3 regions of the Falsiroseomonas sp. CW058 genome follow, and region 1 is predicted to be linked to each of the others. Evidence: predicted binding sites of a transcription regulator. Region 1 holds the regulator's gene; each other region holds the start of a gene.
What was found. The regulator LexA, encoded in region 1, represses DNA repair genes until DNA is damaged. The targets are predictions, from matches to a motif close to TGTTCTANNTANGTTC.

Region 1 (10,266 bases):
CATCGTCGCCGCCCGAGAGCAGGTCGTCCCCGGCATCGCCCACCAGCGTATCGGCGCCCGCGCCGCCGGCCAGCGTGTCGGCGCCGAGATGGCCGGAGAGGTTGTTGGCGGCGGCGTCGCCGGCGATGGAATCGGCGCCGTCGCTGCCCAGCACCGCCTCGAACCCCGCCAGGCGGTCGGTCGCGCCGGTGCCGTCGGCCGCGGTGCCGGCGCCGAGGTCCACCGTCACGCCGGCGGGGGCTGCGCGGTAGTTCAGCGTGTCGAAGCCCTCGCCGCCATCGAGGCTGTCGGCCCCGCCGCCGCCCGCCACCTGGTCCGCGCCGGCGCCGCCGGCGATGCTCTCCGCGCCGTCGCCGCCCCGCAGCGCGTCGGACCCCGCGCCGCCGTCGAGCGTGGCCGCGCCGGCATCGCCCTGGAGGTAGTCGTTGCCGTCCTCGCCCAGCAGCCAGTCGGCGCCGCCCTGGGCGAAGAGGCTGTCGTCCCCGCCGCCGCCCAGCACCGTGTCGGCGCCGGCGCCCGCCTGCACCTGGTTCGCGGCCGCGGTGCCGCGGATGCTGTCCGCCTGCGCGGTGGCGGTGACGTTCTCGACCCCCGCGACGCTGTCGCTGCCGGTGAGGTCGCCGGTGACGGCGCCGCCGAGCAGGTCGATGACGAGCCCGGCCGGGCGGTCCGACCAGTCGGCGCGGTCGGTCCCGTCGCCGCCGAGGATGGTGTCGGCGCCGGCGCCGGCGCGGATGTAGTCGTCGCCGGTGCCGCCATCCAGCAATTCGCCGCCCGCGCCGCCGGCCAGCGTGTCGTCATCCGCGCCGCCCGCCAGCGTGTCGGCGTCCACGCCGCCCTGCAGCGTGTCCTGCCCCGCGCCGCCCGACAGGATGTCGGCGCTGTCGCCGCCGTCGAGCAGGTCGTTGCCGGTTCCGCCGTCGAGCGTGTCGACATCGGCGCCGCCGAACAGGCTGTCATTGCCATCGGTGCCGAACAGCGCGTCCGCGCTGCCATCCCCGTTGATCAGGTCGTTGCCCGACCCGCCATTGACGGTGTCGCCGTCGGCGCCGCCATAGATGATGTCGTTGCCGCCCTCGCCGCGGATGACGTCCTGGCCGCCATCGCCCGAGACCTGGTCGTCGCCGTCGCCGCCCTGCAGCGTGTCGTTGTCGAGCCCGCCCGAGATGCTGTCCGCGCCGGCGCCGCCGATCACCAGGTCGGTGCCCTGTTCGCCGTTCAGCTGGTCGTTGCCGAGGGAGCCGTCGATCAGGTCGGCGTCGTCGCCGCCCGAGGCGGTGTCGTTGCCGGCGCCGCCCTGGAGGCTGTCGGTCCCGGCCTGGCCATAGACCTCGTCCTCGCCCGCACCGCCGTCCATCGTGTCGGCCGCGGCGCCGCCGAGCAGCGTGTCCTGCCCGTCCCCGCCGAGGATCGAATCCGCCTCGCCCTCGCCATCCAGCCGGTCGTTGCCGGCATCGCCCGAGACGGTGTCCTCGCTGCCGCCGCCGAAGACGGTGTCGCCCTCGCCGTTGCCGGCGATGCTGTCGGAGCCGGGGCCGCCGAACAGGCTGTCCGTGCCGGACCCGCCGACCAGCGTGTCGCCGTCATCGAGGCCGAACAGCGTGTCGGCCCCTTCGCCGCCGAGCAGCAGGTCCGCGCCCTCGTCGCCATTGACTTGGTCGTTGCCGCCGGAGCCGTCGAGCGTGTCGGGGCCGAGCAGGCCGTAGATGCTGTCCGCGCCGCCGGTCGGGGTGCCGCCGCTGACCCCGGCCGAGACGAAGAAGGGGCCGACGACGTCGCCGTTCCCCGTTCCGACGATCTCCGCCATCCGCGCCCGCCCCCGATGTACCCGCTGAATTCGTTACTTGTTGCTGAACAGGTCGGTTCGCACAACCAACCGACGGGCGAAGTGGCGGGGCTGCATGCCGCCCCCGGCCGGCAGGCAGCGGTGCGGCGGCGTCAGGCGCCGTGTGGACGGGCGCCGACCGGAAGCGCGGTCCAGCCGGCATTCGGCATCGCGGCGCGGGGCGCCGGGCGCGGCGCGCCGGCGGGGCGCCCGGCGGGCAGGTTCGCGTTCAGATGCGCCTCGATCGCGGCGGCGAGGTCGCGCCCCGGCCAGGCACCGGCACCGGCCCTGCCATCCTCGGCCAGGCCGCTCGGCTGGGTGACATAGGCGGCGAAGCGCACCACGGTGGTGGCGGGCAGGCGCACGCCCTCGGTCTCGCGCACCGGGGCCACGAAGGCGGTGCCGTCCTCCTCGATGCGGACGGAGACGGGGCCGAACAGGCCGGCGGCGGTCAGCGCCTCGCCCAGGCGCCGCGCCTCCATGCGGGCGGCCTCCTCGAGCGGAGTGCGGAGCAGGGCGGGCAGGGGCCCCGCGGGAATGGGCTGCCCGCCCGGGTTGCGCGGCGGGCGGGACACGACCTGGCGCGGGCCGCCGACCGGCATGCGGCTGGTCGCGTCCAGCGCGGCTTCCCGCGAATGGCGCCCGGGGGCGGCGGGCGGGGCGACGGCGCGCGGGGTGGGGAACAGCACGGCATGTCCCCAGACGAGGACGACGAAGCCCATGCCGCCGAGGGCGAGTTCCACCGGAAGCGGCAGGTGGGCGATGGCGATGATGAGGCTCGACCAGGCCCCCACCCCGACCAGCCCGCTGACCCAGTAGAGCAGCTTGGGCATCCCGCGCATGGTGAACTCCCAACCTTGACGACTAAATCGTATCTGGAGCGATTTTTGAGAATGAGCCGGATGCTGTCAAGTTTATTCGGCATTGCCCGTTTTCGGGGCAAGCTGGATTCCGATGACCACCCGAACCCGGCCCCGCCAAGCGGCCGAACAAGGTTCCGAAATACTCGCTCCGGTTGAGTTGTAGGGTGTTTGTTAACGCATGACCAGCCCTTTGGGCCGCGCGGCATCCCGCACGGCCCAGGCCCGCCCTTGCCTTGCGGTTGATACGCCCGGCGGTGCTACGCCGCCGCGGCGAGGATGCGCGACAGCGCCTCCGCCCGGCCCAGCGCGGCCAAGACCGCGTCGATCGGCGGGCTCTGCGTGCTGCCTGTCAGCGACACCCGCAGGGGTTGTGCGACGGTGCCGAGCTTGACGCCCTTCACCTCGGCATAGTCGCGAAGCCACTGCTCCAGGTCCCGGCGTTCCCAGGGCGCGGCGCCGAGGAATTCCGCGAGGTCGGCCAGCCGTGCCTTCGCCTCTGCCGTCAGCAGCGCCGCCGCCTTCGCATCCGGCGCCGGCGCGCCGTCCGCCACCGCGAACAGCGCCGCTCCCGCCAGTTCCTCGAGCGTCTTCGCGCGCTCCTTCAGGTCCGGCATCAGCATCCGCACCCGCGCCGCGCCTTCGGTGCCGAAGGCGATCCCGCGCTTCGCATAGCGGGTCAGGACCTCCCGCGTCAGGCGTTCGTCATCGGCGGCGCGGAGGTAGACACCGTTGAAATGGGTGAGCTTGGCGTAGTCCATTCGCGCGGCGGCGCGCCCGACATCGGCGATGTCGAAGATCCTCACCACCTCCTCGCGCGGGATCACCTCGGTGTCGCCGTGGCCCCAGCCGAGCCGCAGGAGGTAGTTGCAGACGGCTTCCGGCAGGAAGCCCTGCTCGCGGAATTCCAGCGCGCCGACCGCGCCGTGCCGCTTCGACAGCTTCGCCCCGTCCTGCCCGTGGATCAGCGGCACATGGGCGAAATGCGGCCGCCGCCAGCCCATCGCGTCATAGACCATGCACTGGCGGAAGGTGTTGGTCAGGTGGTCGTCGCCGCGGATCACATGGGTGATCTGCATGTCGTGGTCGTCCACCACCACCGCGTGCAGGTAGGTGGGCGTGCCGTCCGAGCGCAGGATGATCATGTCGTCGAGCTCGCTCGCCGCGACGCGCACCTCGCCCTGCACCAGGTCCTTCACCACCGTCTCGCCCCCGCGCGGGGCGATGATGCGGATCGCCGGCGCGACCGAGGGCGCGTCCTTCGCGTCGAGCCCGATCCAGCGGCTGCCATCGTATTTGAAGGGCCGCTTCTCGGCTTCCGCAGCCGCGCGCTGTGCCGCCAGCTCCTCCGGCGTGTCGTAGGCGAGATAGGCCTTGCCCTTCGCCAGCAGCTCGCGCGCGACCTCGGCGTGGCGCGCTTCCCGCGCGGACTGGAAGACCGGCGTCTCGTCGGGGGAAAGGCCGAGCCATTCCAGGCTCTCGATGATCTGGCGCACCGCCTCCGGCGTGGACCGCTGCCGGTCGGTGTCCTCGATGCGCAGCAGGTACTGCCCGCCATGGCGGCGGGCGAACAGGTAGTTCAGCAGCGCCGTGCGGGCGCCACCGATGTGGAGGTAGCCGGTGGGGGAGGGGGCGAAGCGCGTGCGGACCGACATGGGATGTCCCGGGGAGATGGGGGGACTTCCCTATCGCGGATCGCGCCGCGCCGGAACCGCGCGCCGCGCCGCGACCGATCTGGTTGTGTTCCGGCCTGTCCGGTTCCACTCTCGGTTTGCATGAGCCTCGTCCTCCATCCTGCCGGTCGGCCCGGTCTCCTGGTGCGCGCGGGCGCGGGGGCGGCGGGGCTGCTGGCGCACCAGCATGGCCGCTTCGCGCCGTGGATGGCGGTGGCGCTCGGCGCCGGGATCGTCGCCTATTTCGAACGTGCGACGGAGCCGGGACCGGGCGTGCTCTGGGCGGTGCCGGCCCTCGGGCTGGCGGCGCTGCTGCTGGCGCGGCGATCGGTGCTTGCGGCTTGGCTGTGCGGCCTGGCGGCGGCCGCCGCGCTGGGCTTCGGCGCCGCCGCCTGGCACGCGGCGCGAATGCCGCCGCCGCTGGTGCTGCCCTTCGGCGCCGTCTCGCTGACCGGCACGGTGGCGGAGGTGGAGGCGCTGCCGGAGGGGCTGCGCCTCACCCTCGACGCGCCGCGGCTGGGTGGGGGGGAGGCCTTGCCGCGCCGCCTGCGCGTGCGGCTGCGCGCCGACGACCCGGCCCGGCCGGAGCCTGGGCAGGCCGTGGCGCTGCGCGCCCTGCTGCGGGAGCCGGGCGCGCCGGCGGCGCCCGGGGGGTGGGACTTCCAGCGCGCCGCCTATTTCTCCGGCCTCGGAGGGTCCGGCTTCGCGCTGGGCCCTGCGCGCGTGCTGCCGGGGGAAGGCGCGCCGCCGGCACTGGCCGCGCTGCGGGCGCGGCTGGAACAGCGCATCCGTGCCGGCATCCCCGGAGCGCCGGGCGCCATCGCCGCCGCACTCGTCACCGGGTCGCAGGGTGCGATCCCGGCGGCGGAACTGGCGGCGATGCGGGATTCGGGGCTGGCCCACCTGCTGTCCGTGTCGGGACTGCACATGGCGATCGTCATGGGCGCGGTCTTCGCGGTGCTGCGCCTTGCGCTGGCGGCGGTGCCATGGGTTGCGCTGCGGGTACCGGGGAAGGCGGTGGCGGCGATCGGCGGGCTGGCGGCGGGCGGGTTCTACATGCTGCTGACCGGGTCGCAGGTGCCGATGCAGCGCTGCTTCGGCATGGCGGTGCTGGTGACCCTGGCGATCCTTTCCGGGCGCCGGCCGCTGTCGCTGCGCGCGCTCGCGCTCGCCGCCGCCGCGGTGATGCTGGCGGCACCGGCCGAGCTGCTCGGGCCGTCCTTCCAGATGTCCTTCGCCGCGGTGCTGGCGCTGGTCGCGGGGCATGAGGCGCTGGCACCGGCGCTGGCGCGGCTCCGCACCCTACCCGGGCCGTGGCGCCGGCCGGCGCTGCTGGTGGCTGGGCTGGTCGTGACCTCGGCGCTGGCGGGAGCGGCGACGGCGCCTTTCGGGCTGCACCATTTCGGCCGGTTGCAGCTCTACGGGATCGCGGCCAATGCGGTGGCGGTGCCGCTGACCTCGCTCTGGGTGATGCCGGCCGGGATGGTCGCGCTGGTGGCCATGCCCGTGGGGCTGGAGGCCTGGCCGCTCTGGCTGATGGGACAGGGGGTGGAGGGCATCCTGTGGGTGGCGCGCCTGGTCGCGGCTTGGCCGGGCGCCGCGCCGGCGCTGGCGCCGCTGCCGGGATGGAGCCTGGCGCTGGCCGCCTTCGGGTTCTGCTGGCTGTGCCTGTGGCAGGGGACCCTGCGCTGGCCGGGTGTGCCCATGGTCGTGGCGGGGCTGGCCGCGGGGCTCGCCTCGCCGCCGCCGGACCTGCTGGTCTCGCCGGACTCGCGCCTGGTGGCGCTGCGCACGCCAGAGGGCGTCTTCCTCCATCGCCTGCCCGGCGCTACCGCCTTCACGCGGGATGCGCTGCTGCGCCGGATGGGCGTGGCCGCCGCGCAGCCGCTGCCGGAGGAGGGCGAGGTCGCGGGCGGCGCCATTGCCTGTTCGGCCGCCGCCTGCCGGTTCCGCCCGCGTCCGGGCGCGGCGGAAGCGGTGCTGCTGCGCACGCCGCCCCCGCCCCGTGGCGCCCGACGTGGCCCCGGCCCTGACGCCGCGGCGCTGGCCGAGGCCTGCGGCCGCGCGGCGCTGATCGTGGCGACCGAGCCCATCCGTCCACGCTGCGCTGCCAGCGCCGCCATCGACCGCTTCACCACTTGGCGGGATGGGCCCCAGGCAGCCTGGCTCGGGCCCGCAGGGGCCGTGCTGGTCGCGGGACGGGCGATGCGCGGGGACCGGCCCTGGGTGCCGGCGCCGCCGCTGCCCGGCCGGGCGGAGCCGCTGCCCCTCGCCCCGCGGGACGGTGAAGCGCCAGATCAATAGCCCGGGATAACGGAACGAGGTCGGTAACCCTTCCTTATCCGTTCATGTCGTCTGCTGTGGGCGGACACATGCTGCGGAGAACCCCGATGAGCTTCGCCCTTCTCGACCCCGTGCTGCACCTGGCCTGGCTTGGCACGGGCCTGGCGCTCGGTGTCGGCGGGATGGTGCTGCGCCAGCGTGTGCTGGCCTGGCGCGAGGCGCGGCAATACGAGTGGGACCCGTACTGAGCGGGGTACCCGCCCCCCTCCGCGAAGACGGGGGCGGTCGCGTCCCCTCGCGTCAGTATTTCCTGAGCAGGCCGATGAGGCGGCCCTGCACCCGCACGCGGTCAGGGCCGAAGATCCGGGTTTCATAGGTCCGGTTGGCGGGTTCGAGCGCGACGGAATTGCCGCGGCGCCGCAGGCGCTTGAGGGTCACCTCCTGGTCGTCCACCAGCGCCACCACGATGGCGCCGTTCTCCGCCGTGTCGCCGCGCCGGATGATGACCGTGTCGCCATCGAGGATGCCGGCCTCCATCATCGAATCGCCCGCGACCTCGAGGGCGTAGTGCTCCCCACCGCCGAGCAGCGCGGCCGGCACCTCCACGCTGCTGCCGGAATCGCGCAGCGCCTCGATCGGCAGGCCCGCAGCGATGCGGCCATAGAGCGGAAGGTGGACCGCCGCCGCCTCATTGGCGGGCTTGGGCACGCCGGACAGGTTGGGCGCGAAATTGCCGCGGATGACATTCGGCGAGAAGGCGGGGGGCGCGACAGCCTGCGAGGCCGCGGCCATCGCGGGGATGGGCGCGTTCGCCGCAGCGCGGGGGGCGACGTTCTCCGGCAGGCGCAGCACTTCCAGGGCGCGGGCGCGGTGGGCGCGGCGCTTCAGGAAGCCGCGTTCCTCGAGCGCGGTGATCAGGCGATGGATGCCCGACTTGGACTTCAGGTTCAGCGCCTCCTTCATCTCCTCGAAGGAGGGGGAGAAGCCGGTCGCCCGCAGGTGCCGGTCGATGAACATCAGCAACTCGTGCTGCTTGCGGGTCAGCATGGCCTCTCCTCCCCGGCTTGCGCGGGCGCCGCATGGCGGGCGGCGAACAAACGGGCAACCGGTCGGGATGTTCTAGGTAGGTTCTCCGCGTCGCGTCAAATCTTTTCCACAACGGCCGGGCGCTGGCGGCGGCGATGCGCGCCACGGGACGGCGCCGCAAGGGGCTCCGGCCAGCGGGTTCCGGCCGAAAAGCGCAACGTTTCCAGTCCCCTGCCGGTTGTGCGCCGATCATGGTGGCCGGGGAGGCGCCGGCCGCCCTGATGGGACGCCCATCCTCCCCGCGCGTCAGATGCCGAGCCGCCCGAGCGGAATCGCCTCCACCTCCGCCCCTTCCGGCAGGGGCGGCGCGTGCGGCGGGCGAAGCACCAGGGCATCGGCGCGGGCCAGCGTCTTCAGCATGGAGCTGTCCTGCAGGGGGAAGGGGGTCGCCACCGCACGGCCGTCGCGGTCCGTGCCGAGGCTGCTGCGGAGATGGTCGAATCGGCCGTCATTGGCCGGCAGGGGCGCGCCGGCCCGGACCAGCACCGTCTCCGGCGGCGCGGCGGGAAGGCCCGACAGCACGGCGATGGCCGGCAGCAGGAACTGCACCGCGCAGACCAGCGCCGAGACGGGGTTGCCCGGCAGGCCCAGCACCGGCGTCCGGCCCAGCCGCCCCCAGATCAGCGGCTTGCCCGGCCGCATCGCGATCTTCCAGAAGTCGAGCGCGAAGCCCTCCGGCCCCAGCGCCTTCTGGACCAGGTCGTGCTCGCCGACGCTCGCCCCCCCGGTGGTGACCAGCATGTCGCAGCCCTGTGCCGCGGCCGCGGCGGCGGCGATGGCGTCGCGGTCATCGGGCGCGATCGGCAGCACCAGGGGCTCTGCGCCGGCCGAGCGGACCAGCGCCGCGAGGGCGTGCGCGTTGGAACTGACGATGCCGCCCGGCGGGATCGCGTCGCCGGGCAGGGCGATCTCGTCGCCGGTGGCGAGAAGGCCGATTCGCGGCCGGCGGCGCACCGCAAGCCAGGGGTGGTTCGCCGCCGCGGCAAGGCCGATGTCACGCGCCGTCAGGCGCCGGCCGGCGGGCAGCAGCGTCTCGCCCTCGGCGAAGTCGAGGCCGCGGCGGCGGATCCAGCGCCCGGCGGCGACGGTCTCCCGCACCGTCACGCGGCCACCGGCCTCCTCGGCATCCTCCTGCAGAAGGATGGCGTCGGCGCCGGGTGGGACGAAGCCGCCCGTGAAGATCCGCACCGCCTCGCCCGGCCCGACCGCGCCCGCGAAGGGATGCCCCGCCGGCGCCGTGCCGATCACCGCGAGGGTGGCGCCGGCCGCCCCGTCTGCCGCGCGGACCGCATAGCCATCCATGGCCGAGACATCGGCCGGCGGCTGCGTCAGCCGCGCCGCGACGGGGTGGGCGAGGACGCGGTTCCACCCCTCGGCCAGGGACACCGTCTCGGCCGCGGTGGGCGAGAGGGCGGCGAGGATGCGGCCGCGGGCTTCCTCCAGCGACAGCATCACTCGGCCTCGTAGATGCCGGATTTCCCACCGGATTTATGCGCGAGCCGCACCGCCTCGATCCGCATGCCGCGATCGGCGGCCTTGCACATGTCGTAGATGGTCAAGGCGGCGACGGTCACGGCGGTCAACGCCTCCATCTCCACCCCGGTCTGGCCGGTGAGCTTCACCGTCGCCTCGATCTCCACCGCGTCGGGCGGCGCGGGGGTGAGGTCCACCGTCACCTTGCTGATCAGCAGCGGGTGGCAGAGCGGGATGAGGTCGGAGGTGCGCTTCGCCGCCATGATGCCGGCCACCCGCGCGATGCCGAGCACGTCGCCCTTGCCGACCGCGCCGGCCTGGATCAGCCGCAGCGTCTCCGGCGCCATGACGATGCGGCCGCGCGCGACGGCGATGCGGGAGGTCCCGGCCTTGCCGGAGACATCGACCATGGCGGCGCGGCCATGCTCGTCGAAATGGGTGAGGGGCGAGGTCATGGCGGCATCCTAGCCCGCCCTGGCGCCGGGGGGAGAGGGTGGGCCGCCCCCGGCCGGCGCGGGGCGCGCGCGGTCAGTCGGGGATCGCGCGGATCAGCTCGGCCGCGGCGGTGGCGACGTCGGGCTGGCGCAGCAGGCTTTCGCCCACCAGCAGGCAGCGCGTGCCGGCGCGGCACATGCGCCGCACGTCGTCCGGCGTCCGGATGCCGCTTTCCCCCACCGGGATGCGGTCGGCCGGGATCAGCGGAACCAATTCCTCCGACGTCGCAAGATCGGTGTGCAAGGTCTTGAGGTTGCGGTTGTTCACGCCGATCAGCCGCGTCTCCAACCCCAGCGCGCGATCCAGCTCGCGGCGGTCATGCACCTCCGCCAGCACCGACATGTCGAGCGAGCGGGCGATGTCCTCCAGCTCCTGCGCCTGGTCGTCGGACAGGGCGGCCAGGATCAGCAGGATGCAGTCGGCGCCCATCGCCCGGGCTTCGAAGACCTGCCACGGATGGACCATGAAGTCCTTCCGCAGCACCGGCAGGTCGCAGGCGGTACGCGCCAGGATCAGGTCCTCCGCCGAGCCCTGGAAATAGGGCCCGTCGGTCAGCACCGATAGACAGGCC
Region 2 (10,266 bases), on a different contig from region 1:
CCGCCTCGACCTCGGCGACGGGGTGGTGGTCCACGGCGATGACGCAGCGCCCGGCGCCGATCTCCACATCCACCGGCAGCCGCTCCCACTGGGAAGGCAGCCGGGCGAGCACCCTTTCCCGCCCCCATCGGCCGTCGGCGAAGCTGTTGGCGACCAGCCAGTTCTCCCGCGCGCGGTAGCGCAGGTGCAGCGGGATGCCGCCATCCGGGGCCAGGAGGTCGATGAAGACGTCCTCCGCCGCACCGGGCGGGATGTCGAGGCGCAGCACCTCCACCACGTCGCCCGTGGCGGACGGGGCGAGCGGGATGGCGGGGGCCGCCGGTTCCGCCGGGACCGCGCCCGGGCGGGCCGCCGCGGCGGGGCGGGGCAGGGCGAAGCGCCCGGCCAGCAGTTCCGCCCCTTCCGCCAGCAGCCTCAGGTCGAGCAGGCCGTCGGCATCGGCGGCCCGCCAGGCGGCGGCGGGCAGCACCAGGCGGAAGCGCATCCGCCGCTCCGCCGGGCCATCGCCCTCCTCCTGGTCCAGCGCGGCGAGCCGGGCATCGGCCGGCAGCACCGGGGCATCGCCGAGCGGGACGCGCACCGGCAGGGGGCGCCCGCCGGCCAGCAGCTCGATCCGCGGCTGCGCGCCGCGCGTGGCGACCCAGCCCGAGACGGTGCCGTCCGCCACCTCGTCCACCAGCCCCGGCGGGTTGATCCAGGCCTCGGCCTCGTCGCAGCCGTCGATCCGCAGCGCGATCCGCAGGGCGCGGCGCCGGTCCGCGCGGGCGATGACGATGGCCTGCCGCGCCGCGGCGTCGAGCGCCACGCGGAACCCCTGCACCGGCGGTTCGCCGCCGAGCGCCCCGACCACCTCGCCCGGCACCGGCTCCGCCCGCAGCGCGAAGACCTGGCCGCCGAGTTCGAGCACCGCCGGCCCGCCGCCCCAGCCGGGCGCGACGAGGAAGCCGCGCAGCTCCTCCGCCCCGACGCCGTCCGGGGGCAGCCAGGCGCTGCCGGCGCGGCCGGGCCGCAGCGGCCCGAGCGCGGCGGAGGCCGACCACGCCATCGAGGAACGGACGCGGACCTCCGGGCCCGCCTCGGTCGCTAGCGGCAGGGTGATGAGGATCCGCCCGGCGACGAGGAGCTGCGCCTCGTGCCGGGACAGCACGGTCTTCAGGATGACGGGCTGTTCGCTCGGCGGGACGAAGGGGATGTGGCGTTCCGCGCCCCAGGCGCCGTCGGCCATGTCGTTGACGACGATGCTGCGGAGCGCCGGCCGGATGGAGAGGTGGAACAGGATGTTCCGGTCATCGCGGTCGAGGTTGAAGTTGTCCCACTCGTCGCGCCGGGGATAGTGGACGGCGCGGTAGATCGTCGCCATGCCGGAATGCCTTTTGGTAAGCCGCCGCGAACGTGCCAGCCTCCGCGGGAACCCGGCCGGGGCGGTTCTATGTCCGGCGGCGGGTGCCGTAAAGGCGTGATCACGGGGGCGCGAGGCGAAGCCGGATGCTGCCATGCCGGCCGGGGGCGCGGTCGCTTGCGCGTGCTGCCGCGGTCCGACCATATGGGGCGGTTCCGCCGCGCGAACGGCGCAGGAGGGGGCGTGTGCAAGGCGGTGCGTGGGACATGACCGACAACGACCCTGGCCGGATGGACCTGCCCCTGCTGCGGGACGCACTGGAGGCGGTCCGCTCGGACAGGCCGGAGGCCGCGGCGGAGGCGCTCGGCCGGGCCTTCGACGTGGAGGACGGCGCGGCGCTCCTGCACAGCGAATCCCGCCTCCTCGCGCTGGCGGAGGAACGGCTGTTCGCCTCCGACTGGCCGGCGGCCCATGCGCTGCACGAGATCCTGCACGCGCTGGGCCGCACCGCGCACGAATGGCTCCGCACGCGCCTGGACTGGCGGGTGCGCCACCTGCCCCGCTTCCGCGCGACCTTCGAGGCGCAGCCGGCCCTGGCGCGCCTCGGCACGGTGCTGGCCGCGCGGCTGGGCCGTCCCGTCACCTCGGTCGCCAGCACGCGGCTGCGCCCGGGCTATATCGGGGTCGCGCTGTTCCGCCACGAGGTCGCCTTCGCCGATGGCGGCGCGCCGCTGGTGCTGATCGAGAAGGTGATGAGCGACGAGAGGCGCGACCGGCGCCGGATCGACCACGAACACCTGCTGTTCACCAACGTCCCGCCCGCCCGGCTGCTGGCGCCGGCCTATTTCGGCACCGTCGCGGACGGGCCCTTCGTCTCCGTCCTGTCCGGCTTCGCCGAGGGCGACCCGCTGCCGCTCGATCGGTGGGTGGCGACGCATGGGGAACTGCTGCACCACTACTGGGCCATCGCGCCCGAGGGGGCGCTGCTGCGCGGGCCGAACGTGGCGGAGAACTACCGCGCCCGGCTGCGCGACGTCATCGCCCGGCAGTTGCCGCGGGAGGTCACGGACCGGCTGCGCGGGGTGACGGCGGAGGACGCCTCCATCGCCCTCGCGCGGCGCTTCACCGCGATCAGCGACACGATCGACGCGATGCCCCTGTTCGTGCTGCACGACGACCTGCATTGCGGGAACATCCTGGTGGACGGCCAGGGCGGGATGTCGGTGATCGACTGGGACAACTGGGCGCTCGCGCCGCTCGGCTCCGGCTGGCGGTTCCACACGACGGAGGACGAGGTGCCGGCGCCGGACCTGGCGCGGCTGCACGCCGCGCGTCCGCTGCCGCCGGGCGTCATGCCGCGCGACATCCTGCTGATGGCGGCGCTCTGGGGCCACCACAAGGCGCTGCGCGACGGCAAGCACGAACTCGCCGCGCGCTGGCTGGAGAAGATCCTGCGCTTCGGCTGACGGCCGGCGCGGCGCTACAGCAGTTCGAGCTGGCGCGGCTCCGCCACCGGCGGGCGGAACTGCGTGCAGTCCAGCCGGCCGCCCATGCCGCCGCGGCCGTCGAGCCCGTAGCGCCGCAGCGCCAGCCGGAACCGCTGTCCGATCAGCTCGGCATAGGGGCCGGTGCCGGTCTGCCGCGCGCCGAAGCGGGTGTCGTAGAGCTGGCCTGCCCGCGTCTCCCGCACCAGGGCGAGGACGCGCTGCGCGCGTTCGGGGTGGTGGCGGTGCAGCCATTCCTCGAAGATGCGGCGCAGCTCCAGCGGCAGGCGCAGCAGGACATAGCCCGCCTTCGTCGCGCCCGCCCGCGCCGAGGCTTCGAGGATGCGCTCCACCTCCATGTCGTTGATGCCCGGGATCACCGGCGCCACCAGCACGCCCGTCGGGATGCCGGCGCGCGCCAGTTCCGTCACCGCCGCGAGGCGCTTGAGCGGCGTGGCAGCGCGCGGCTCCATCGCCCGCGCCAGCTTCATGTCGAGCGTGGTGACGGACAGGCAGACATGCACCAGGTTGCGCTCCGCCAGGCGCTTCAGGATGTCGAGGTCGCGCAGCACCCCCGCACCCTTGGTCACGATCGTCACCGGATGGCCGAAGCGTTCCAGCACCTCCAGCACGCGGCGCGTGATGCCGAGCGTGCGCTCCACCGGCTGGTAGGGGTCGGTGTTGGCGCCGAGCGCCACGGGCTTCGCCTCGTAGCCCGGCTTCGAAAGCTCCTTCTCCAGCAGCTCCGGCAGGTTCGGCTTGAACATCAGCCGCGTCTCGAAATCGAGGCCGGGCGACAGGCCGACATAGGCATGGGCTGGGCGCGCATAGCAGTAGATGCAACCGTGCTCGCAGCCGCGATACGGGTTGATGGACCGGTCGAAGCCGATGTCGGGGCTGTCGTTCCAGGACAGGGCCGACCGCGCCTTCTCTGCCGTCAGCTCGGTCGGCAGGGGCGGCAATTCGCCGAATTCGGCCGCCAGCGTGCCCCAGCCATCGTCCCAGGCCTCGGTGCGGGTGGACTCGTAGCGGACCGCCGGGTTGCTGACGGCGCCCCGGCCCTTGCGGGCCAGGGAGGGCATGGCGGAAGCTCCTCCGTCGGGCATGGTCCCTCCTGCGGTTTCCCGGTTTGTTCCATGCCACAGTGGTCACCCCACCACCGGACGTCAAGAACAAAATGCGAATAGAGCCGCCCGTGATCGACGGGCTGACGGTCGTCATCCCCGCGCTGGACGCGGCCGCCGACCTGGGCGGAACGCTCGCCGCGCTGCGCGGCGCGGCGGAGGTTCTGGTGGTGGATGGCGGCAGCACGGATGGGACACCGGGGCTCGCCGCCCGCGCCGGGGCGCGCGTCCTCGCGGCGCCGCGCGGGCGGGGCGGGCAGCTGGCCGCCGGCATCGCCGCCGCGCGCGGCCCCTGGCTGCTGCTGCTCCATGCCGACACGCGGCCGGCGCCGGGGTGGGAGGAGGCGGTGCGGCGCGTGATGGCGGACCCCGCCGGCGCCGGCCGCGCCTGGCATTTCCGCTTCGCGCTGGACGACCCCGCCCCGGCGGCGCGGCGGCTGGAACGCGCCGTCGCCTGGCGGTCGCGCGTGCTCGGCCTGCCCTATGGCGACCAGGGGCTGCTGGTCCGGCGCGACCTGCTCGACGCCGTGGGCGGGATGCGCCCGCTGCCGCTGATGGAGGATGTGGACCTGGTCCGCCGGCTGGGCCGCGTCCGGCTGGGCGCGCTGCCGGTCGCCGCGGTGACCAGTGCCGCGCGCTGGCGGCGGGACGGCTACCTGCGCCGGTCCGCGCGCAACCTCGCCTGCCTCGGGCTCTGGTTCGCGGGCGTCCCGCCGCGCATCATCCTGCGGCTCTATGCCGGGAAGCGGGGATGAGGGGCGACAGGGTGATCGTCTTCGCGCGCGCGCCGCGCCTCGGCGCGGTGAAGCGGCGGCTGGCGCGCGGCATCGGCGCGATGGCGGCGCTGCGCTTCTACCGCCGGCAGCTTGCCGCGACGCTGCGGGAGGCGGCGCGGGACGGCCGCTGGCGCGCCGTGCTGGCGGCGACGCCGGACCGCGCCCGCGCGCGCTGGCCGCGGCGGCTGCCGGTGCTGCCGCAGGGGGGGGGCGACCTCGGGGCGCGCATGGCCCGCGCGCTCGGCCGGCATCGCCGCGCGGTGCTGGTGGGCAGCGACATCCCCGGCCTCTCGCGCGGGGACATCGCGGCGGCGTTCCGCGCGCTCGGCCGCGCCGACGCCGTCTTCGGCCCGGCCGAGGATGGCGGCTACTGGCTGGTCGGCCTCGGCCCGCGCCGGCCCGCGCATCCCTTCCGCGCGGTGCGCTGGTCGAGCGAGCATGCGCTCGGCGACACGCTCGCCAATTTCCAGGGCCGGCGGGTGGCGCTGCTGCGCACCCTGCGGGACGTGGACACCGCCGCCGACCTGCATGCGATCGGGGACATGCGATGACGGGACCGGACTGGAGCCAGACCAGCGCCGACTACGCGCGCCACCGCCAGGGCTTCCCCCCGCGCTTCTACGACCTGATCGCGCGGGAAGGCGTCTTCGCGCCCGGGATGCGGGTGCTCGACCTCGGCACCGGCACCGGCACGGTGGCGCGCGGGCTGGCGGCGCGGGGGGCGGAGGTGCTGGGCCTCGACCCCGCCCGGGGGCAGATCGAGGCGGCGCGCCGCCTGGCGGAAGCGGAAGGCCTGTCCGCCCGCGTCCGCTTCGAGGAGGGGCTGGCCGAGCGCACCGGCCAACCCGACGCCGCCTTCGACCTGGTGGTGGCGGCGCAGTGCTGGCACTGGTTCGACCGCGCCCTGGCGGCGGCCGAGGCACGGCGCGTGCTGCGCCCCGGCGGGGTCCTGCTGATCTGCCACCATGACTGGCTGCCGCTGCCGGGCAGCGTGGCCCATGCCACCGAGTTCCTGATCGAGGCGCACAACCCGCGCTGGCGCATGGGCCGCGGCACCGGCTTCTACCCGGCCTGGGCGACGGACATGGCGGTCGCGGGCTTCAGCGGCCTCGGCTTCGGCGGCTTCGACCATGACGCGGCCTATTCCCGCACCGACTGGCGCGGGCGCATCCGCGCCTCGGCCGGCGTGGGCGGCGCGCTCGACCCCGGGGCCGTCGGGCGGTTCGACGCGGAACTGGCCGCGATGCTCGATGCGCGCTTCCCGGCGGAGCCGCTGGTGGTGCCGCACCGGGTCTTCGCGATCTGGGCGCGGCGCGGGGAGGGCGGCGCTTAACGCCGCGGCAATGCGGCGCGCGCAGGCTGGTCGCGGAGGCGCCCCATGCCCGACAGCGGCCCCGAAGCCGATCCCGTCCTCGCCGCCCGCCGTTCCATCGCGCGGCACATCGAGGACCTGCACCGCGCGCATCTTGCGCTGGCCGCCGATGCGCGGGCGCTGAAGGCGCTGACCGCGGAGGGCAACGCGCAGGCGGAGGTGGAGCTGGCGGCGGAGCTGCTGGAATCCTATGCCACCGCCACCGGCGCCTTCATGGAGAACATGCGCGGCCGCTTCGAAGCGCGCTTGCCCCTGATCCGCCGCAGCGAGCCCCGCGGGCCGGAGGGCGCGGAGGCGCATGGCCGCTTCTGGTACGCCTTCTCCCGCCTCTGCGTCGCGCTGAAGGCGGCGGAGCGGCGCGCGGGCTAGAGCGTGGTCGCCGCAGGCTGGAACGGCCGGAGGCGTGAATCACGCGGCAAAACAAAAGCCTGGCCCATGATCCGCGCTTCGATCAGCGCGGATCATGGGCTAGGAATAGCCCCGCGCCTCGGGCGCGCTCTCGTCGCGGCGCGCTTCCTCCTGCGCGGCCTGATCCACCTTCTGCATCTTCCCCTCGCTGCGCTGGCCGCCGGCGGCACCGGCCTCGGCGGGCATGCGGGCCTCGGCGGATGCCGCCTCGTCGCCCTCGGCAGGCTCGAAGTCGAAGCCGCCGTCCCTGGATTGCCAGGACTGCACCGTCAGCACGCGGGCGCCGCCCCGGCTTTCATGCGGGCCGTGCACCACGCCCGCGGCGTGGGTGAGGAAGGCACCGGGGGGCAGCGCCTTGCCGGCCTCCACCAGGTCTCCGTCGAGGACGTAATGCATCTCCGACCCCGCGCGGTGGCGATGGGCGGGGATGCGGCCGCCGGGGGGGATGTGGACGATCGAGGTCACCACGCCGCGGCCCTGATCCTCGTTCAGCAGCTGGATGCGGAAGGCGCCGCCGGTGGCGCCCGGGATCTCGAAGGGGGTGGCCGGGATCCCGTCCGCGGCCAGGGCCAGTTTCTGCGCGTCCATGCTCGCCTCGTCCTGTGTCCCGGCGCGAACGCGGGCGGGCGCAAGGGGGTTGCTGACGCGGCGCGGCCGGTCCGCTATGCCGCCGCCATGCCGGATTTCCGCATGGAGCAGGCGCATGGCGGCCGCGTCGCCGGGCTGGACGAGGCCGGGCGCGGGCCGCTCGCCGGACCGGTGCTCGCCGCCGCCGTGGTCTTCGCCGCCCCGCCGCCGCCCGCGCTGGCGGCGCTGCTCGACGATTCCAAGAAGCTCTCGGCCGCGCGGCGGGATGCGGCCTTCGCGGCGCTGGTCGCGGCGCGCGGGCAGGGGCTGCTGGATTTCGGCATCGCCGCGGCCAGCGCGGCGGAGATCGGGCAGCTGAACATCCTGCGCGCCACGCAACTGGCGATGGCGCGCGCGCTGGCGCGTCTGGGCGCGGTGCCGGCGCTGGCCCTGGTGGACGGCAACCAGGCACCGCCGCTGCCCTGCCCGGTACGCTGCGTGGTGGGCGGCGACGGGGCCAGCCTGTCGATCGCCGCGGCGTCGATCCTGGCGAAGGTCACGCGGGACCGGGCGATGGCGCGCATCGACCGGCGCTGGCCGGGCTACGGCTTCGCGGGCCACCAGGGCTACCCCACCGCGGCCCACCGGGCGGCGCTGGCGCGGCTCGGTCCCTGTCCGCATCACCGGCGGGGTTTCGGGCCGGTGGACCGCGCGCTGCCTGCGTTCAGTTGACGCCGCGACTCGCCGCGCCGCATCTTGGCCCCCGATTCGCGGAAAGGCGCAGCTGGCGGAACGATGGGGACGGGGCTCGACCTGCCGCTCGACGAGGTGCTGGTCGGCGACTGCATCGAGACGCTGCGGCGCCTGCCGCCGGCATCCGTGCACGCCGTCTTCGCCGACCCGCCGTACAACCTGCAGCTGAAGGGCGAGCTGCGGCGGCCCGACGATTCCCTCGTCGACGGCGTGGACGATGCGTGGGACCGCTTCGACGACCTCGCCGCCTACGACGCCTTCACCCGGGAATGGCTGGCCGAATGCCGGCGCGTGCTGCGCAAGGACGGCACGATCTGGGTCATCGGCAGCTACCACAACGTCTTCCGCCTCGGCACCGCGATCCAGGATCTCGGCTTCTGGATCCTGAACGACGTCATCTGGCGCAAGGCGAACCCGATGCCGAACTTCCGCGGCCGCCGCTTCACCAACGCGCATGAGACGATGATCTGGGCGGCGCGCGGCCCGGAATCCCGCTACCGCTTCAACTACGCCGCCATGAAGGCGATGAACGACGACGTGCAGATGCGGAGCGACTGGTATTTCCCGCTCTGCACGGGCGGTGAACGCCTGCGGGGCGAGGACGGCGCGAAGCTGCACCCGACGCAGAAGCCGGAAGCCCTGCTGCACCGCGTCATCCTGTCCTGCACCCAGCCGGGGGAGGTGGTGCTGGACCCCTTCCTCGGCACCGGCACCACCGCCGCAGTCGCCAAGCGGCTCGGCCGGCGCTTCATCGGGATCGAGCGCGATGCGGGCTACGCCGCCGCCGCGCGCCGCAGGCTCGACATGGTGGAGCCGCTGCCGGAAGGCGCGGCGCTGTCCCTGCCGTCGAAGCGCGAGCAGCCGCGCATCGCCTTCGGCGTGCTGGTGGAACGCGGGCTGGTGCCGCCCGGCGCCACGCTGACCGACCGGCACCGCCGCTGGAAGGCCACCGTCGGCGCCGACGGCACGCTGCGCTGCGGCGCCGCCACGGGGTCCATCCACAAGGTCGGCGCGGAATTGCAGGCGGCGCCGTCCTGCAACGGCTGGACCTTCTGGTTCCTGGAGACGCGGGACGGGCGGCTGCGGCTGATCGACGAGCTGCGCCAGGAGATCGCGGCGCAGGGCGGCTGAGCGGCCGGGACCCGCGGCGGGCGGCGGAGCTTCCGCCGCCCCTGCGGGACGCGCGCCCTACCCCGCCCTGAGCGGCAGCGTCCCGCCGCGCGCGCGCAGCTCCGCCAGCGTCGCGTCGAAGGCGGCCAGGCGTTCGGGGCCCGACGGATGCGTCTCGAACAGGCGCTGCCCCTCGCCCCGGCGGGACGCGCGGGCCATGGTGACGACGAAGTGGCGCGCCAGCGCCGGGTCGTAGCCCGCGCGGTGCAGGACCAGCAGGCCGAGCCGGTCGGCCTCCCTCTCCTGCGCCTGGCTGAAGGCGAGCCGGCCGATGCGCGCGCCGGTGCCGGCGGCGTTCTCGATCATCCGCCGGTTCTCCGCCGCCCCCGTGCGCGCGCCGGAGGCGGCGGCGGCGGCCACCGCCACGGCGGCCAGCAGCCCGCCAACGGCGGCGCCGGCCGAGGTGTCGTCGCGCGCCGATTCGACGTGGTTGGCGGCATGGTGCGCCAGTTCATGCGCCATGACGAAGGCCACCTCGTCATCCGACCTTGCGTATTCGAGGATCCCCCGGTTGATCGCCACCCGCCCGTCCAGCCCCGCGCTCGCGTTGAGCTGGCGGGAGCGGGAAGCGGCGACGTACCAGTCGCAGGCCCCCACGCCGAGATCGCGGCACAGCTCCCAGGCCGGCGGTTCCAGCCGGCGGGAGATGCGGCGCAGCGTGGCCGTGACCTCCCCCTCGGCAAGCTGGCGGCGCAGCGGGGGCGGGGCGTCGCCGATCTCGGCGCGGGCATGGGCGATGGTGTCGCCGGCCACCACCGGCACCGGCGTCGCTGTGCCCCGGCAGCCGCAGAGCGCGAGTGCGCCGAGGCTGAGGCAGAGGAAGCGACGTGTCGTCATGCGGGGCAGCCCTGCGGTGGAGCCGCCAGGATGCTGCGTCTCGTCACGAAGGTGAATCGGGTTCCGCTCTCAGGCCGCCAGCGCGGCCAGCCGGCGCATCGCGGTCGGCAGGGCGGCCAGGGCCGCGTCGCGCTCCATCCAGCCCATGCCCTGCGGTGCCGGGCCGGCGGCCCGGGCGGTCAGCAGGCGCATCCGCAGCTCGAAATGGGTGAAGCCGTGCCGCGCCTCCCCGGGAAGGGCCTGCCAGCCGAGGCCGGGCAGCGGGGCATGGGGCAAGGCCTCGGCCGCCTCCCACCCCTCGTCCCGCCAGGGCGTGCCGGGGATCTCCAGCATCCCGCCGAGCAGGCCGCTGTCGGGGCGGCGGCCCAGCAGCCAGCGGCCTTCCCCGTCCACCGCCAGGAAATGCACGCCGAAGCGGATGGGGCGCGCCTTCTTC
Region 3 (10,266 bases), on a different contig from region 1:
TCTGCGCGCCGACCTCCCGCGCGAAACCCACCAGCAGGCCGGTGAAGGGGCGCACCACCACGTCGCAGCCGGTGCGGGCGGCGATGCGGTCGGTCTCGGCCCGCACCAGCTCCACCCGTTCCTCGAGCGGGAAGAGCGGGCCCTTGCCGGCGTTGATCGCCACGCCGACCACCAGGCGGTCCACCAGCCGCGCCGCGCGCGCGATGACGTCCAGATGGCCGTTGGTCACCGGGTCGAAGGTGCCGGGGTAGAGCCCCGTCTTCGGGCTAGGCATGCGCATCTGGCTCCGTCGATCCCACTCCGGCGGCCTCGGCCGTGCCGTTCGCCGCCGGCTCCTCCTCCATCACCGGGAAGCAGGAGGTGACGCGCTCGTCCCCATCCGGCCGTGCCAAGCGCACGCCCATCGCGGTGCGGCCCGTGACCCGCACCTGGTCGGACCGCGTGCGGATCAGCTTGCCGCCATCGGTGACGAGCAGGATGTCGTCCCCCGTGCGGATCGCGAAGGTCGCCACCACTTCGCGCCCTGTGCGCCACTTCGCGCGGTCATCGAAGCCGATGGCGCGGATCCCCTGCCCGCCCCGCCCGGTCAGGCGGTATTCGTAGGCCGAGGTGCGCTTGCCGAAGCCCTTCTCCGTCACGGCCAGCAGGAACTCCTCCGCCTCCTCCAGCTCGGCGAAGCGTTCGGGGCTGAGGCTCACGACCTCCCCCACCTCCTCCAGCTCCTCGATCGGCTGCCCCGCCGCGTCGCCGTTGGCCTCGGCCGGCTCCTCGCCGCTCAGGCGCCGCTTCTGCGCGGCGGCCTTCAGGTAGGCCGCGCGTTCTTCCACCGTCGCCGGCACATGGCGCAGGATGGTGAGGGAGATGACGGTGTCGCCCGGCTGCAGGCGGATGCCGCGCACGCCGTCCGAGGCGCGTCCGGCGAAGACGCGCAGCGTCTCCTCCTCCGCCTGGAAGCGGATGCAGCGGCCCTTGCAGGTGGCCAGAAGGATGTCGTCGCCCTCGCGGCAGGTGGCGACGCCGATGAGGCTGTCGCCCTCCTCGAGCTTCATGGCGATGAGGCCGGTGGCGCGGACATTGCGGAAGTCCGACAGCTTGTTGCGCCGGACATTGCCCTGCGCGGTCGCGAAGACCAGGTGCAGGTTCTCCCACAGGCTTTCGTCCTGCGGCAGGGGCAGCACCGCAGTCACCGTCTCGTCCTGCTGCAGCTGCAGCACCTGGCGCAGCGACCGCCCGCGGCCCGTCGCGCCGCCTTCGGGCAGCTGCCAGATCTTCTCGCGGAAGGCCATGCCGCGGCTGGTGAAGAACAGCACCCACTGGTGGGTGTGCGCGACGAAGCTGCGGACGACGATGTCGTCCTCCCGCGTGGCGGCGCCGGTGCGGCCGCGCCCGCCGCGGTGCTGCGCGCGGAACAGGTCGAGCCCGGTGCGCTTGACGTAGCCGTCGCGCGTCAGCGTCACGATCATCGTGCCCGGCTCGATCAGGCTCTCGTCGTCCTGGTCGGCGACGCCGTCGACGATCTCCGTCATGCGCGGGCTGGCGAGCTGCGCGCGCACCGCCAGCAGCTCCTCCACCATCACCTCCCTGCGGCGGATGGGGGAGCCGAGGATTTCGAGGAGGGCGCGGATGGTGGCGCCGACCTCGCCGAGTTCGGCGTTGATCTTCTCCCGCTCCAGCCCGGTCAGGCGCTGGAGGCGGAGCGCGAGGATGCCGTTCGCCTGTTCCTCGGTGAAGCGCACGGTGCCGTCGGCCGACACGGTGTTCCGGTGGTCGTCCACCAGCGCGAGCAGCGTGCCCACATCGGCCGCCGGCCAGTCCCGCGCCATCAGCCCCGCGCGGGCCGCATTGGCGTCCGGCGAGCTGCGGATCAGCGCGATCACCTCGTCGATGTTGGCCACCGCGATGGCGAGCCCGATCAGCTGGTGGCCGCGGTCGCGCGCCTTGCCCAGCCGGAAGCGCGAACGCCGCTGGATCACCTCGTCGCGGAAGCGGATGAAGGCCATCAGCGCGTCGCGCAGGCCCATCGTGCGCGGCCGCCCCTCGTCGAGGGCGACGAAGTTCACGCCGAAGGAGGTCTGCAGCTGCGTGTAGCGGTAGAGGTGGTTCAGCACCACTTCCGGCGTCGCGTCCTTCTTCAGCTCGATCGCGATGCGCAGCCCGTCGCGGTCGCTCTCGTCGCGGAGGTCGGAGATGCCCTCGATCGCCTTGGCGCGCACCAGCTCCGCGATCTTCTCGATCAGCGTCGCCTTGTTCACCTGGTAGGGGATCTCCGTCACGACGATCATCGACCGCCCGCCGCGCATCTCCTCGATGGCGGCCTTCGCGCGCAACGGGATGGACCCGCGCCCTGTCTCGAAGGCGGATCGGATGCCGGCGCGACCGAGGATCAGGCCGCCGGTCGGGAAGTCCGGCCCGGGGATGATCCGCATCAGGTCTTCGAGGCTGGTGTCCGGTTCCGCGATCAGCTTCAGCGTCGCGTCGATCACCTCGCCCGGGTTGTGGGTGGGGATGTTGGTCGCCATGCCCACCGCGATGCCGCCCGCGCCGTTGACCAGCAGGTTCGGGAAGGCGGCGGGAAGGACCTTCGGCTCCTCGGCCGATTCGTCGTAGTTGGGGGAGAAGTCGACCGTGTCCTCGTCGATTCCCTCCAGCAGCGCGCCCGCGGCGCGGGCCAGCCGCGCCTCCGTGTAGCGCATGGCCGCGGCGGGGTCGCCGTCCATGCTGCCGAAATTGCCCTGCCCGTCGATCAGCGGGATACGCATGGAGAAGGGCTGCGCCATCCGCACCATGGCGTCGTAGATCGCCGAGTCGCCGTGCGGGTGGTACTTACCCATCACGTCGCCCACCACGCGGGCCGACTTGCGGTGCGGCTTGTCCGGCGTGAAGCCGTTCTCGTTCATCGCGAACAGGATGCGGCGATGGACCGGCTTCAGCCCGTCCCGCGCATCGGGCAGGGCGCGGCTGACGATCACCGACATGGCATAGTCGAGATAGGACCGCCGCATCTCCTCCTCGAGCGCGACAGGCGCGATGTCGGAGGGCGGCGGGGCGGCGCCGTTCGGGTCGCCAGGCGGGGCGGTGTCGCTCAACTCGTGGTCCTCATCGCGTCCCCGGCATCGGACCGGGGCGGGCAGTTCGCTTCAGGCGGGGCGCCGGGAGGCCACGCACGGCCCCGCCCCGGTCGGCGGGGATCGGGGGGCCATGCCCCGGCACCGCGGACACGGCCATTCCCCCTTCCCTGCGCTGCAATATAGGCGCGCGCGGCCCCGCGCACAAACGCGCCAGCCGCGGCCGGCATGCCGCCCTCCGGGCGCCTCAGAACGGGATGTCGTCGTCGAGGTCCGCCTTGGCCGGCGCGCGGCCGCCGCCCGAAGAACGGCCACCGCCACCGCCATTGCCCTGTGGTTCCCAGCTTCCCGGGCGCCCGCCGCCGGAACGTCCACCGCCCCCGCCGCCATAGCTGCTCCCGCCGCCCTCGCCCGGGTCGCCGCCCATCTCGCCACCCGTGCCGCGGCCGCCGAGCAGCGCGATCTCCCCGCGATACTGGCGCAGCACGATCTCCGTCGTGTAGCGGTCCTGGCCGGACTGGTCCTGCCACTTCCGGGTCTCGAGCTGGCCTTCGAGATAGACCTCGGACCCCTTCCGCAGGTATTTCTCCGCGATCTCGCCCAGCTTCTCGTTGAAGATCGCGACCGAATGCCACTCGGTCCGCTCCTGCATGTTGCCCTCGCGGTCCTTGTAGCGTTCGGAGGTCGCAAGTCGCAGGTTCACCACCCGGCCGCCATTCTGGAAATTCCGCACTTCCGGGTCGCGGCCGAGCCGGCCGACGAGGATCACCTTGTTCACACCGGCCATGGCGCCGCATCCCTTGATCTGTCGGGCGGAATGTACCCGCCCGGCTCGAAGCAGGCCAGCCATGCGTGCCGGCCGCGCCGGGGACCCCTGCCGAATCCCCTTTCCGCCCCATCTATATGGTGTAGAACCCCCCAGAACACAATGCGAACGTCGTTCCGGGCCGTCCGGCCGGGCACGGCGCCGCTGCATCGGCATCGGTGACCCATGACCGGCTTGATCCGCATCCGCGGCGCGCGGGAACACAACCTCAAGAACGTCGACCTCGACATCCCGCGCGACACGCTGACGGTGGTCACCGGCCTGTCGGGCAGCGGCAAGTCGTCGCTCGCCTTCGACACCATCTACGCCGAGGGCCAGCGCCGCTATGTCGAGAGCCTCAGCGCCTATGCGCGGCAATTCCTGCAGCTCATGCAGAAGCCGGACGTGGACAGCATCGAGGGCCTGTCGCCGGCCATCTCCATCGAGCAGAAGACCACCAGCCACAACCCGCGCTCCACCGTCGGCACGGTGACCGAGATCCACGACTACATGCGCCTGCTCTGGGCGCGCGTCGGCGTGCCCTATTCCCCCGCCACAGGCCTGCCGATCGAGGCGCAGACGGTCAGCCAGATGGTGGACCGCATCATGGCCATGCCGGAAGGCACGCGCCTGCTGCTGCTCGCCCCCGTGGCGAAGGGGAAGAAGGGCGAGTTCAAGAAGGAGTTCGCCGAATACCAGCGCCGCGGATTCGAGCGCGTGAAGGTGGATGGCACGCTCTACCAGATCAGCGAGGCGCCGGAGCTCAGCAAGAAGCTGAAGCACGACATCGAGGTGGTGGTGGACCGCATCGTGGTGCGCGACGGCTCGCAATCCCGCATCGCCGACAGCCTCGAGACGGCGCTCGGCCTTGCCGAGGGCGTCGCCTACGCCGAGAACGCCGATGGCGGCGAACGCACGGTCTTCAGCCAGAAATTCGCGTGCCCTGTCTCCGGCTTCACCATCGAGGAGATCGAGCCGCGGCTGTTCAGCTTCAACAGCCCGCAGGGCGCCTGCCCGACCTGCGACGGGCTCGGCAGCCAGAGCTTCTTCGACCCGATGCTTGTCGTACCCGATGATGGCAAGTCGCTGAAGGATGGCGCGGTCCAGCCCTGGGCCGGCGCTTCCTCGCCCTATTACGACCAGACGCTGGAAAGCCTGGCGCGGCACTTCAAGGTGGCGATGACCACCCCCTGGGCCGAGCTGCCGAAGCCCTTCCGCCAGGTGGTCCTGCACGGCACGGGCGCCGAGGTGGTGACGCTGAAATACAAGGACGGGCTGCGCGCCTACGACGTGAAGAAGTCCTTCGAGGGCGTGATCCCCAACCTCGAACGCCGCTACCGCGAGACGGACAATCCCTGGGTGCGGGAGGACCTGTCGCGCTACCAGGCCGACCGCCCCTGCCCGGCCTGCCTCGGCCATCGGCTGAAGCCCGAATCCCTCTCCGTGAAGGTCGCCTCGCGCCACATCGGCGAGGTCAACGCCCTGTCCATCCGCAAGGCGCGGGACTGGTTCGCGGGGGTGATGGCGACGCTGACGCCCCAGCGCGCCGAGATCGCGCGCCGCATCCTGCGCGAGATCGAGGAGCGGCTGCAGTTCCTGGTGGATGTGGGGCTCGACTACCTCTCGCTCGGCCGGTCCTCCGCCACGCTGTCCGGCGGGGAATCGCAGCGCATCAGGCTCGCCTCGCAGATCGGCAGCGGGCTGACCGGCGTGCTCTACGTGCTGGACGAGCCCTCGATCGGGCTGCACCAGCGCGACAACGAACGCCTGCTCGCCACGCTGCGGCGCCTGCGCGACATCGGCAACACCGTGCTGGTGGTGGAGCATGACGAGGATGCGATCCGCAGCGCCGACCACCTGATCGACATCGGTCCCGCCGCCGGCAAGGGCGGCGGCCGGGTGATCGCCCAGGGCACGCCGGCCGAGGTGGAGCAGCACCCGGACAGCATCACCGGCCAGTACCTGTCGGGCGCGCGCCGCATCCCGATGCCGGACCGGCGCCGGCCGCCGGACCCGAAGCGCCTGCTGCGCGTCGTCGGCGCGCGGGGGAACAACCTCAAGGACGTCAGCGCGGAGATCCCGCTCGGCACCTTCTGCTGCGTCGCCGGCGTGTCGGGCGGCGGCAAGTCCACGCTGGTGATCGAGACGCTCTACAAGGCCGCGTCCCGCCGCCTGATGGGCAGCGGCCAGGTGCCCGCCACGCATGAGCGGATCGAGGGGCTGGAGCATCTCGACAAGATCATCGACATCGACCAGTCGCCGATCGGCCGCACCCCGCGCTCCAACCCCGCGACCTACACCGGGCTTTTCGCGCCCATCCGCGACTGGTTCAGCGAATTGCCGGACAGCCGCGCGCGCGGCTACGCCCCTGGCCGCTTCAGCTTCAACGTCAAGGGCGGCCGCTGCGAGGCTTGCTGCGGCGACGGCGTGCTGAAGATCGAGATGCACTTCCTGCCCGACGTCTACGTCACCTGCGACACCTGCAAGGGCAAGCGCTACAACCGCGAGACGCTGGAGGTGAAGTTCCGCGGCAAGTCCATCGCCGACGTGCTCGACATGACGGTGGACGAGGGGGTGGAGTTCTTCTCCGCCGTGCCCGCCATCCGCGACAAGCTCGTGGTGCTGCGCGATGTCGGCCTCGGCTACATCCATCTCGGCCAGCAGGCGACGACGCTGAGCGGCGGCGAGGCGCAGCGCATCAAGCTTTCGAAGGAATTGTCGCGCCGCGCCACCGGCCGCACGCTCTACATCCTCGACGAGCCGACGACGGGGCTGCACTTCGAGGATGTGCGCAAGCTGCTCGAGGTGCTGCACGCGCTGGTGGCGCAGGGCAACACGGTGGTGGTGATCGAGCACAACCTGGAGGTCATCAAGACCGCGGACTGGATCCTCGACCTCGGCCCCGAAGGCGGCGAGGGCGGCGGGCGGATCGTCGCCGCCGGCACGCCGGAGGAGGTGGCCGCGGTGGCGGAAAGCCATACCGGGCGGTTCCTCGCCCCGATCCTGGCGCGGGACGGCGCTGTGGTGGCGGCGGAGCCGGTGCGGAAGTGCAGGCGGGCCTGATCGCGGCGGGCGGGGTGCCCGCCGGCATGGCTCACCCTGGCCAGGGCCACTTCACCAGCCCGAACCCGCCCTTGCGGATGGTGGCGTAGGCGCCGATCGGCATCTTCGGCAGCACGCCGAAGGCGTCGAGCGCGAGCTGGGTCGGGCACCACTTCGCGAAGTCGCGCAGGCCGGGGATGAAGTTCTGCGCGACCTCGTAGCCGCCTAGCCAGGCCATGGGCCGCCCCTGCTTCTCCCGCACCTTCGGGTCGGGGTCCTCCATCACCGGCCGCGCCCGCCCGTTCCACGCCCGCAGCCTGTCGCGCGTGATCACCCAGAACAGCGTGTCGGCCACGCCGAAATCCGGCGTCAGGGCCAGCTTCATCCGCACCATCTGCTCGATGCCGGTGCCCGCATCCTCCCCCCGCGCGGCGATTTCGAGGAAGGTCCCGCTCTCCATCCACCAGGGCGAGGTGAGGTTGACCCAGTCGGGGATGGGGTTGCCCCGGTCGTCACGCGAATGGCCGATCCGGATCAGCACCGTGCCCTTGCGGATCTTCACCTCCTCGGGCCAGGTGATCCCGCCCCGGGGCAGCGTCCCCGGCGTGCCGTTCCAGCCGCGCGCGAAGTCCCGGTTCCGCTCTCGCGCAGGGCCGATGAATTCCGAGTCGTTGGCAGCCATGCCCCAGCCTAGCAGCCGGCGGGAAGGCGCGTCAGCAACCTGGAGCCGCGGCAGGCCCGCATCCCGCCCCGGGAACGGAATGGGCGCCGGCTTCGTTCTGTGCTCGTCGCCCGCGCGGCCGCGTGGCCTGACGCCGATGCCTGCCCGGGGAGGCCCGCCTGGCACGGAAAGAAGACGAGTTTGGGGAGGCGGGGATGCGATTGAACCAGAGGCTTGGCTCCGGCCCGGATGAGGTGCTGCTAGCGATCAGCCAGGACGCCTACCGCGGCGATGCCCGCTACACTGTCAGCATCGACGGCCGCCAGGTGGGCGACGTGCTCCCTGCCGGTGCGCTCCGCTCCCTCGGCGAGACGGACACGGTGACGGTGGCCGGAAATTTCGGGCCGGGGGTGCATGAGGTGGCAGTCACCTTCCTCAACGATGCCTGGGGGGGATCGGCAGGCGCGGACCGCAACCTCCATGTCGAGGGCGCAAGCTTCGAGGGCCGCCCCCTCCTCGACGACAGCGTCACGCTCTACACTGCGGGAACCCGCGTGATCGGTACCTTCCGCGATGCCGTGCCCGTGACCCGGACCATCGGCACCGGCCCGGACGCGATCCTGCTGCGGATGAGCCAGGATGACTGGCGCGGCGATGCGAGATACACCCTCAGCGTCGACGGCGTGCGGGTCGATGGCATCCTGACCGCGGGTGCGGAACGCCAGTTCGGCCAGCAGGACAGCATCACCGTGCGGGGCGATTTCGGCCCGGGCCCGCATCGGCTGACGGTGGAGTTCCTGAACGACGCATGGAGCGGATCGGCCGGCGCGGACCGCAACCTCTATGTCGAGGGGGTGTCCTACAACGGCGTGGAGGTCCCCGGCGCCGCGCTCGCGCTCTACACCGACGGCGCGCAGGACATCGCCTTCGGCGCAGGGCCCCGGCCGCCGCAGCAGGTCACCATCGGCTCCGGCCCCGATGCCGTGGTGCTCCGCATCAGCCAGGACGCCTTCGAGGGCGATGCCCGCTACACCGTCAGCATCGACGGCGTGCAGGTCGGCGGCGTGCTTACGGCGGGGGCCCTGCGCTCCCTCGGCCAGGCCGACACGGTCACGGTCCTCGGCGATTTCGCGCCGGGCGCCCACCGGGTGACGGTGGACTTCCTCAACGATGCCTGGGGCGGCGGCCCCGAGGCCGACCGCAACCTCTATGTCGAGGGCGCCAGCTTCGAAGGCCAGTCCCTGTTCGACACGCCCCGCGCGCTTTTCACCTCCGGCCCGCAGGAGGTCGCGAGCTTCAGCGAGGCCCTGTCCACGGGCCGCGGCATCGGGCTCGGCGCCAGCACGCTGCTGCTGCGGATCAGCCAGGACGACTGGCTCGGCAATGCCGAATACGTGGTGCGGGTGGATGGCGTTCCGGTCTTCGACGCGCCCCTGTCCGCGAGTTCCGAACGACGCGACGGCAGCTACGACACGATCTACATCTCGCGCGACTTCGCGCCGGGCGAGCACAGCGTGACGGTGGAATTCCTCAACGATGCCTGGGGCGGGTCGGCCGATGCCGACCGCAACCTCTATGTGGAGGGCGCCGCGCTGAACGGCGAAGCCCTTCCCGGCAGCAGCGCGGAGCTGTTCGCCAACGGCGTCCGGCAGGTCGCGACCTTCACCGTCCCGCCCCCGCCCGCGCCGGTGGCGCTGACCGGGACCGGCGGTCCCGACCGCCTCCAGGAAACGCTGGCCTTTGGCGACGTCTTCACGGGCAATGCAGGCGCGGATGCCTTCGCCTTCGGGGTCGGCGTTTCGCTCGCCCCCTTCTCACCCAGCGCCGCCTTCCAGACGCGGCTCGGCACCGGCATCGGTCCGGGGGAGCGGGATGTGATCCTCGATTTCCAGCAGGGCGAGGACGTGATCGACCTGTCGGCCGCGCTCCGGTTCGGGCGGCGCGCCTTCTCGGTGGATGACACGTTTCGCTTCATCGGCACGGCGGAGTTCACCGGCACGGCCGGGGCCGCGGGCCCGCCGCAGCTGCGCTACACGGTCGCGGACGGGCGGACGATCCTGCAGATGGACGCCGCCGGCACGTCCTCCTTCTCGGGCGACGGCACCGTGGATGCGGAGATCGAGCTGGCCGGCACCTTCGCCCTGCGGGCCGCGGACTTCATCCTGTGACCACCGCCGCCCCTGCGCTATGCGGGGGCGGCGGCCCTCAGGCCGGCCGGAAGCCGATCTTCGCGAAGGCAGCCCGCGCAGCGTCCGAGCCGAACAGCGCCATCAGCGCCCGCGCCTCCTCCCCATCCCGGATCACGGCAGCGCGGTAGACGGTCCAGAGCTGCAGCGCATCGGGCAGCAGGCCCACAAGCTGCACGCCCGGCCGGTCGATGATCTCGGTCGCCTGGCTGAAGGCCAGCGCCACCTCGCCGCGGGCGATCATGTTGATGCCCTCCACCCCGAAGGGCACCAGGCGCAGCTTCGGCCGAAGCTGGTCGAGCAGGCCCATGCGCTCCAGCACCGCCTGGACGTGCCGCCCCGCTGTCGCGCCGCGCGCCGGATCGGCGAAGGCGATGCTGTCGGCGGCCAGCAGCGCCGCGCGGAAGGCCTCCGGCGTCGCGATGTCCGGCGCCGCCCGGCCCGCCGGCGCGGCGAGCCCGACCCCGGTGCGCCCGACCTCCGCGATGCCGTCCGCCGGCACGATCC

Region 2: the regulator LexA is predicted to act here: its motif matches at 3,994-4,009, upstream of ACK8OX_RS21225 (TIGR04283 family arsenosugar biosynthesis glycosyltransferase).
Region 3: the regulator LexA is predicted to act here: its motif matches at 3,987-4,002, upstream of uvrA (excinuclease ABC subunit UvrA).

What each region holds. Positions count from the first base shown of each region.
Region 1 covers NZ_JBNXUO010000009.1:54,953-65,218, forward strand. The annotation lists gene ACK8OX_RS09595 (beta strand repeat-containing protein) at 1-1,807, opposite strand, end outside; gene ACK8OX_RS09600 (hypothetical protein) at 1,939-2,667, opposite strand; gene gltX (glutamate--tRNA ligase) at 2,946-4,340, opposite strand; gene ACK8OX_RS09610 (ComEC/Rec2 family competence protein) at 4,461-6,662, shown strand; gene ACK8OX_RS09615 (hypothetical protein) at 6,749-6,889, shown strand; gene lexA (transcriptional repressor LexA) at 6,942-7,688, opposite strand; gene ACK8OX_RS09625 (molybdopterin molybdotransferase MoeA) at 7,974-9,179, opposite strand; gene moaC (cyclic pyranopterin monophosphate synthase MoaC) at 9,179-9,655, opposite strand; gene trpC (indole-3-glycerol phosphate synthase TrpC) at 9,729-10,266, opposite strand, start outside.
Region 2 covers NZ_JBNXUO010000034.1:35,318-45,583, forward strand. The annotation lists gene ACK8OX_RS21210 (glycosyltransferase family 2 protein) at 1-1,360, opposite strand, end outside; gene ACK8OX_RS21215 (phosphotransferase family protein) at 1,606-2,805, shown strand; gene ACK8OX_RS21220 (PA0069 family radical SAM protein) at 2,820-3,905, opposite strand; gene ACK8OX_RS21225 (TIGR04283 family arsenosugar biosynthesis glycosyltransferase) at 4,019-4,702, shown strand; gene ACK8OX_RS21230 (TIGR04282 family arsenosugar biosynthesis glycosyltransferase) at 4,699-5,274, shown strand; gene ACK8OX_RS21235 (class I SAM-dependent methyltransferase) at 5,271-6,056, shown strand; gene ACK8OX_RS21240 (hypothetical protein) at 6,102-6,464, shown strand; gene ACK8OX_RS21245 (cupin domain-containing protein) at 6,564-7,091, opposite strand; gene ACK8OX_RS21250 (ribonuclease HII) at 7,179-7,802, shown strand; gene ACK8OX_RS21255 (site-specific DNA-methyltransferase) at 7,866-8,954, shown strand; gene ACK8OX_RS21260 (M48 family metallopeptidase) at 9,012-9,830, opposite strand; gene ACK8OX_RS21265 (A/G-specific adenine glycosylase) at 9,900-10,266, opposite strand, start outside.
Region 3 covers NZ_JBNXUO010000003.1:198,067-208,332, forward strand. The annotation lists gene coaD (pantetheine-phosphate adenylyltransferase) at 1-274, opposite strand, end outside; gene gyrA (DNA gyrase subunit A) at 267-3,002, opposite strand; gene ssb (single-stranded DNA-binding protein) at 3,313-3,852, opposite strand; gene uvrA (excinuclease ABC subunit UvrA) at 4,057-6,933, shown strand; gene ACK8OX_RS04370 (hypothetical protein) at 6,965-7,594, opposite strand; gene ACK8OX_RS04375 (carbohydrate-binding domain-containing protein) at 7,795-9,741, shown strand; gene ACK8OX_RS04380 (molybdate ABC transporter substrate-binding protein) at 9,779-10,266, opposite strand, start outside.